2 regions of the Arthrobacter sp. B0316-1-20 genome follow, and region 1 is predicted to be linked to the other one. Evidence: riboswitches for the same ligand, from Rfam matches in the RefSeq annotation. Region 1 holds a riboswitch; the other holds the start of a gene.
What was found. A riboswitch is a leader RNA that binds a small molecule or an ion and turns the genes downstream of it on or off. The one in region 1 is predicted to bind S-adenosylmethionine.

Region 1 (3,400 bases):
AGCGCCGGATCCCCAGCGCGTCGGCCAGCCGCGCCTCGGCGCGGACCGAATCGCGGATCGTGACGAACGGGAAACGTGAACCCCACGGCGTCCCGTCCGGAGCCGGCGACGAGGGACCGGTGGAGCCGTAGCAGCCGCCAATCATGTTGGCGGCCACGACGAAATAGCGCTCCGTGTCGATCGTGGCACCGGGGCCTACCAGGTCGTCCCACCAGCCGTCCTCGTCCGAGTAGCCGCGTGCGACATGCGTGCTGCCGGTCAGGGCATGCTGGATCAGGACGGCATTGGACGCGTCCGCATTCAGGGTGCCCCAGGTCTCAAAGCCGAGGACCACCTCGGGCAGATAGCCGCCGGCTTCCAGCTCCAGCGCACCAACCGGCATCCGGCGCAGGATGCCGTCGGTTGCCTGTTCCACCAGTTCCTGCGGTTGCACTATCGTCACGCTGCGCTCTACCTGCTTGCCTAGTCGTCCGCACCCTTGGCGGCGCGGAAACCGGCCTCCAGGTCGGCGATGATGTCGTTGGCGTTCTCGATGCCTACCGACAGCCGGACCAGACCGTCGGTCACCCCGGCCGCGACCCGTTCCGCGGCCGAGAGTTGGGCATGGGTGGTCGACGCCGGGTGGATCACCAGCGAGCGCACATCGCCCAGGTTGGCCACGTGCGAGTGCAGTTCAAGGCCGTCCACAAAGCGCTTTCCGGCCTCGATGCCGCCCTTGATTTCGAACGCGACGATGGCGCCGGTCCCCTTCGGGCCGTACTTGCGGCCGCGCTCATACCAGGGGCTGGAGGGCAGGCCAAGGTACGCGACGGAGGCAACGTCGTCGTGCTCTTCCAGGAATTCGGCCACCCTCTGAGCGTTGGCCACATGCCGCTCCACGCGCAGGCTCAGCGTCTCCAGCCCTTGGGCAATCAGGAAGGCATTGAACGGCGAGATGGCGGACCCCAGGTCGCGCAGCAACTGCACCCGGGCCTTGAGGATATAGGCCAGGTTGGCGCCCAGAGCGCCGTTGACGCCGAGGTCGCGGGCGAAGACCAGCCCGTTGTAGGTGTCGTCCGGCGTGTTGAACCCGGGGAACTTTTCGGGGTCGGCGGCGAAATCGAACGTGCCGGCGTCGACGATCACGCCGCCGATCGCCGTCCCGTGGCCGCCGAGGTACTTGGTGGCCGAGTGGAGCACGATGTCGGCCCCCCACTCGATCGGGCGGATCAGGTACGGGGTGGACAAGGTGTTGTCAACGATCAGCGGCACGCCGTTTTCGTGGGCGATGGCGCTGACCGACTCCAGGTCCAGCACGTCCTGGCGCGGGTTGGAGACAACCTCGCCGAAGAACGCCTTGGTATTCGGCTTGACGGCATCGCGCCACTGCTGCAGGTTGTCCGGATCCTCGACGAAGGTGACCTCGATGCCGAACTTGGGCAGCGTGGTGCGCAGCAGGTTGTAGGTGCCGCCGTACAGGCTGGGGCTGGCCACGATGTGGTCGCCGGCCTCGGCCAGGTTGAGGATGGAGAACGTCGACGCGGCCTGGCCCGAAGCAAGCAGCAGGGCGCCGACGCCGCCCTCCAGGTTGGCGATCCGGGTCTCGACCGCTTCCTGGGTGGGGTTGCCGATCCTGGTGTAGATGGGTGCCAGTTCGGACAGGGCGAACCGGTCGGCCGCGCTCTGCGCGCTGGGGAACACGAACGACGTGGTCTGGTAGATCGGCAGTGCGCGGGCGCCCGTGGCGGCGTCCGGCTCCTGCCCTGCGTGGATCTGACGGGTTTCAAAGGACCAATCGGCGTTGGACATGGTGCAACTCCTTCACTGGAAGGGGCCATCCGGGATCCGGCCGTGCCGGCATGTCTGTCCCGGGTGTGACCCGCGCTTGCGCACCGCCTTATGGCGGCTGCCTGGTCTTCACCCGGGGCACCCCACCGCGGTTGGAGGGTTGCCGGCCAGCAAACCGGGGTTTTGCGCTGGCACTCATGACCTGCCTCCAGTCTCCGCAGACAAGCCGGCGGCCGCAACAATATGACACCTTATGACTGGGCACCCGTCTCGGGACCGCCTTTCCGACAGTCCGCTTCGTCACTGTTGCCGCCGCGTGCCGGGGAGGCGGAATTGCTGTCCGGAACGGCGCGTTCCCCACGAGCCGCAAATTGAGTGACTTAGGTCACCCTAAGTCGAGAGCGGGTTCACAAAGTGCCAAGATAATGCCATGCGCTTCGACCATGTTTCTTATGCCGCTGAACCCGACGGTCTGGCTGCCACCTCAGAGCGGATCTCCAAAGCCCTGGGCATCGACGCCGTCAAGGGCGGGGTTCACCCCCGCTTCGGCACCCGCAATATGATCTTCCCCCTCACCGACCACCATTACCTGGAGGTCGTGGAGGTGCTCGACCACCCCGCTTCCGATAAGGCCCCCTTTGGCCAGGCCGTGCGGGCGCGGTCGGAAGCCGGCGGCGGCTGGATGGGCTGGTGCGTGGCGGTCGACGACCTGACCCCGTTCGAAGAACGACTGGGCCGCCACGCGGTTCCCGGCAACCGCAAGTTCCCGGATGGGCAGGAACTGAGCTGGCAGCAGATCGGGATTAAGGGCCTCATCGCCGACCCGCAGGTGCCCTACATGTTGCGCTGGGACGACGGCACCGAACCGCTGCACCCGTCCAACGCCCGCCCCGCCACGGTCAAGCTGATCGGCCTGACCATCGCCGGCTCTTCCGAGCGGGTGGCGGACTGGCTGGGCACGCCGGTCGACGGCCTGCTGGACGACGTCAAGGTCGCCTGGACGGCACCGAACGGTACGCCGGGCATCCTGTCCGTCCGCTTCGAAACCGCCCACGGGATCGTCGAACTCTAAGTTCTCCCGGCATCGCTCCGTTTCGGGCGTCCGCTCCGCGTTATAGAAGGAGCAGACGCCCGAAACGGAGCTTTTGCGTTCACAAGCCCTCCAGATCGACCTGCAGGGCAGCGTTTTTCCACACAGCTCCTCCCCGCGTGCCCGACCGCCATGAGGTCGCCGAGGCTGTCCCGTATGGACGTGAAACTGATCTATGTGAGGGACCTGGAGAAGTGTGGTCCAGGACGCCGGGATGTCGCCCGACAAGCTGCGGAAGAACAATTGGTCCGCTTGCGGCGCGGCGTGTATGCGGCCGCCGGGGAATACTCGCGGTTGCCATGGTGGGAGCAGCAGCGCCTGCACATAGAGGCCGCCGTCGGCACCGGACGCACCGACAGAGTCCTTGTCCAGCGCTCTGCGGCGGCGGTGTGGGGACTTCCGGTAATCGGCCGCTCTCTGGACGTGGACTTGTTGGCTTACAACGGCACGCATGGTCGGTCCCGTGGCGGAATCCGGTGGCATCGCAGGGAACTTTTGGAACCCCTCGTTAGCCGCAACGGCTACCTGATCACTTCCCGGGCA
Region 2 (3,400 bases), on a different contig from region 1:
CGGACCACCTCGGCGCCGACAATCAGCATGGCGATCACGAAGATGCCGGTCATGACGTAGGCCACGGAGTTGTCGATGCGCATGACGCGCATCCACTTGGGTGTGTGCCAGCCCTTCTCGCGCAGCCAGTAGCCGTAGGCTGCCAGCGTGATGGTGCCGCCCACGCCGCCGGCCAGCGCCAGCGTGTAGAACACGGCGCCTTCTTCCTGCGGGATCATCGGCACCAGGCCGCCGATCATTTCCGGAATGTTGGGCACGGCGATGACGGCCAGGCCGACCACGGTGACGAACATCAGTCCGACGAAGAAGGCGGTGATCTTCTCGAACATGGCGTACTTGCCGAACCAGACCATGACGAAACCGGCCAGGCCCATCAGGATGGCCCAAGCCCATAGCGGCAGCACCGGGAACACCGCGGCCAGCGGCAGCGCTGCCGACGACATTGCGGTGGCGCCGTATACGAAGCCCCAGATCATGATGTAGGGACCGAAATACCAGGTGGTCCAACGGCCCAGCGAGCGCCAGCCCTCAAAGATCGTCTTGCCGGTCGCCAGCGAGAACCGCCCGGCGCCTTCGACCAGAATGATCTTCAGGATGACGCCGACGATCACCGCCCAGAACAGGCCGTAGCCGTAACGGGAACCGGCCACCAAAGTGGCGACCATATCCGCGGCACCGACGCCGGTGGCCGCCACGACGAGGCCGGGACCGACGATCTTCCACTTGGCGGGAGCGCCGCCGTCGTTGTCCACCCGCGCAGCGGCATCCAGCGCGCCCGGGGCGTTGTTCTCAGTGGCCATGAGCCATGTATTCCTTACCTTAAATGGAGCTTGTCCGCAGAAAACGGGCGGCACGCGTGCCGCCCGTCACCGGACCCCGTTTAGTTTCTCACGCGTTCAGAACGCCCGGTCAGTAAATCACCGAAGGAGCCACACGGGGAACCGTTCGGCGCCGCGATGGCTCCGTTGGGCGGGAATTAGCGGCGCGACTGTGGCCGTTTGCATACCGGATATATTCACAGGCGGTGGCCCGACGGACGTTTTCGTGGTGCCGGCCGTGGGCGCTTCTTTACCGGTTCTATGAGGCCCGGGTCGACTTCCACGGGTCGCATGCCTCAACCGACAGCCGGCGGTAGCCTTCGGCGTTGCCGGACACCACGGTCAGGCAATGCTTCACTGCCGTGGCGGCGATCAGCGACTCGACGGCCGGCACGTCCTGGATCGCCAGAGGCGCCCAGGCCTCGGCCACCTGCAGGTCCACCGGCAGGATGTAGGCGGCGAACCGCTCGGTCAGCTCGCCCAGCCAGGTGTCGGCACGCCCGGCCAGCGCGCTGTCCTGGGTGCTGAGCGCGTGCAGCTCCCCCAGCGTCAGCGCTGAAATGTAGACGCGCGAGCGGCGGCGCCTCTGCAGGAAGTCCACGACGGCGGGGTCCGGGTTCTCCCGCCTGAGCTCGGCGACCACATCGGTGTCCAACAGCAACCCGCGGGCACGCCTCCCGGCGGAGGCCTCGCCGGGCGACGAAGCGGGGCCGGGCGCCGGCCCGGAGCTGGCCGCTGGTGAAGGTACGACGCTGGCCGCTGGCGCTGCCGGGCCGGTCCTGCCTGTCATCGGGCCGCGGCGACGGCGCGCTGCTGCCCCCGGGTTTGCAGTGACGCTTCCAGCAGGAAATCCACAAAGGCTTCCCTCGCTGCGGAGACCTGCTCGTAGTCGGCCAGACTCAAGACCTGAAGTTGCGGAGATTCAAGGGTTTCCATGACAGCCGGCGCCGGGCGCCGAGTCCTTTCGGGTGCTCTTGCCCGCACCGGTAGCCAGTGGCTGATGCAGGCCGCTTCGTCATCCGAACCACCCAACGAGCGTGGGGTTGGTATGTGGCCAAAGTCGGAGCTTGGCGGCCACAATTCTTGAAGCTGTTGCCACTTTAGCCAGTCCGCGTGCCAAATGTCAGAGACCGCGGTCACACCGCGTAACAGGGACCGTAACGTTCCACCTCCCCACTTGTGGTGGCCGCCCCGGCGCATGTTAGCGACCATCCCGGCACAACCATCCGAAACTGTCCGTGTCGGCTGATAGACCTTTGATTGCCGGCAGGCACCGGTCGGCGGCGGGATATCGTTGGGGGGACCCGCCGCCGGCCGGGTTGGCACCTTTCAACGTGAGCAAGGAGGCACGGTGTTTCTGCTCGACTCCGACGTCGACGGGGCTGACCCGGATCTGGTCTACACGGCCACCGACCTGGTCACCGCCGCCCAGTGCGAATACCAGTTGTTGCGCAAGCTGGACGAGAAGCTGGGCCGCTCCCCGGTGCCGGACTTCGGCCGGGACGAGATGCTTGAGCGCACCGCGGCGCTGGGCGATCTGCACGAGCACCGGGTGCTGCAGCAATTTCGCGACAAGTTCGGCTCCGGCGTGGTGGAGATCGCCGAGACGCGCAGTTACACCCGCGAAGACCTGCGCACCAAGCATACCGAATCCCTTGCGGCGCTGCGGTCGGGCGCGGACGTGGTGTTCCAGGCCTCCTTCTTTGACGGCAGCTTCCATGGGCGCTCTGATTTCCTGGTCAAAACCGAGCACGACGGCGGTGCCCCGGCTTACGCCGTCTATGACACCAAACTGGCCCGCCACGCTAAGGTCACCGCGCTGCTGCAGCTGGCGGCCTACGGCGACCAGCTCCTCCAGGCGGGCATCGGCACGGCTCCGACGGTAACGCTGGTGCTCGGCGACGGCCGGCACAGCGACCACAGCCTGACCGACCTGCTGCCGGTCTTCCGCGAACGCCGCGGCCGGTTCCTGGACCTGGTCGCCGGGCACCGGGGACAGCCGGCAGCTGTCCATTGGGGAGACGAACGGATCAAGGCGTGCGGCCGCTGCGACTACTGTGCGGAACAGGTTGAGCTGCACCGCGATCTGGTGTTGGTGGCTAGCATGAGCACGTCCCGCCGCCGCAAACTCCAGGCGGCCGGAATTCGCACCATCGATCAACTGGCGGCGCTGGAATTGCCGGCAGGCGAAGCGCCCGACGGTGCGCTGGCCCGGCTGCGGGACCAGGCCCGCATGCAAACGGGCACCGCCCAGCCGGACGGGCAAGTCACCTTCCGCAAGGACGGTGCCGAACACACCGTTGCCTACCGCGTACTGGAACAGCACACCCTCGCGCGGCTGCCCGCCCCGGACCCGGGCGATATCTTCTTCGACTTCGAAGGCGACCCGCTCTGGCAGGACGACGACGGGATCTGGGGGCTGGAATACCTTTTCGGCGTGGTGGAAAACCCGCCGGCCGCTGGCGGCCCCGCGCCGTTCAAACCCTTCTGGGCGCACAGCCGAGCGGGCGAACGCAAAGCGCTGGCGGACTTCCTGGATTACGTGTCCGAACGGCGGCGCCTCCACCCCGGCCTGCACATCT

Region 2: another riboswitch for S-adenosylmethionine. It lies ahead of AC5RW2_RS13505 (PIN domain-containing protein); the one in region 1 lies ahead of AC5RW2_RS02845 (bifunctional o-acetylhomoserine/o-acetylserine sulfhydrylase).

The regions. Positions count from the first base shown of each region.
Region 1 is NZ_JBNHHC010000001.1:640,062-643,461, reverse strand. It holds gene metX (homoserine O-acetyltransferase MetX) at 1-382, opposite strand, end outside; gene AC5RW2_RS02845 (bifunctional o-acetylhomoserine/o-acetylserine sulfhydrylase) at 463-1,788, opposite strand; SAM riboswitch class IV at 1,856-1,970, opposite strand; gene AC5RW2_RS02840 (VOC family protein) at 2,198-2,839, shown strand; gene AC5RW2_RS02835 (hypothetical protein) at 3,014-3,400, shown strand, end outside.
Region 2 is NZ_JBNHHC010000007.1:103,349-106,748, reverse strand. It holds gene AC5RW2_RS13510 (Nramp family divalent metal transporter) at 1-800, opposite strand, end outside; gene AC5RW2_RS13505 (PIN domain-containing protein) at 1,078-1,479, opposite strand; SAM riboswitch class IV at 1,784-1,907, opposite strand; gene AC5RW2_RS13500 (TM0106 family RecB-like putative nuclease) at 2,170-3,400, shown strand, end outside.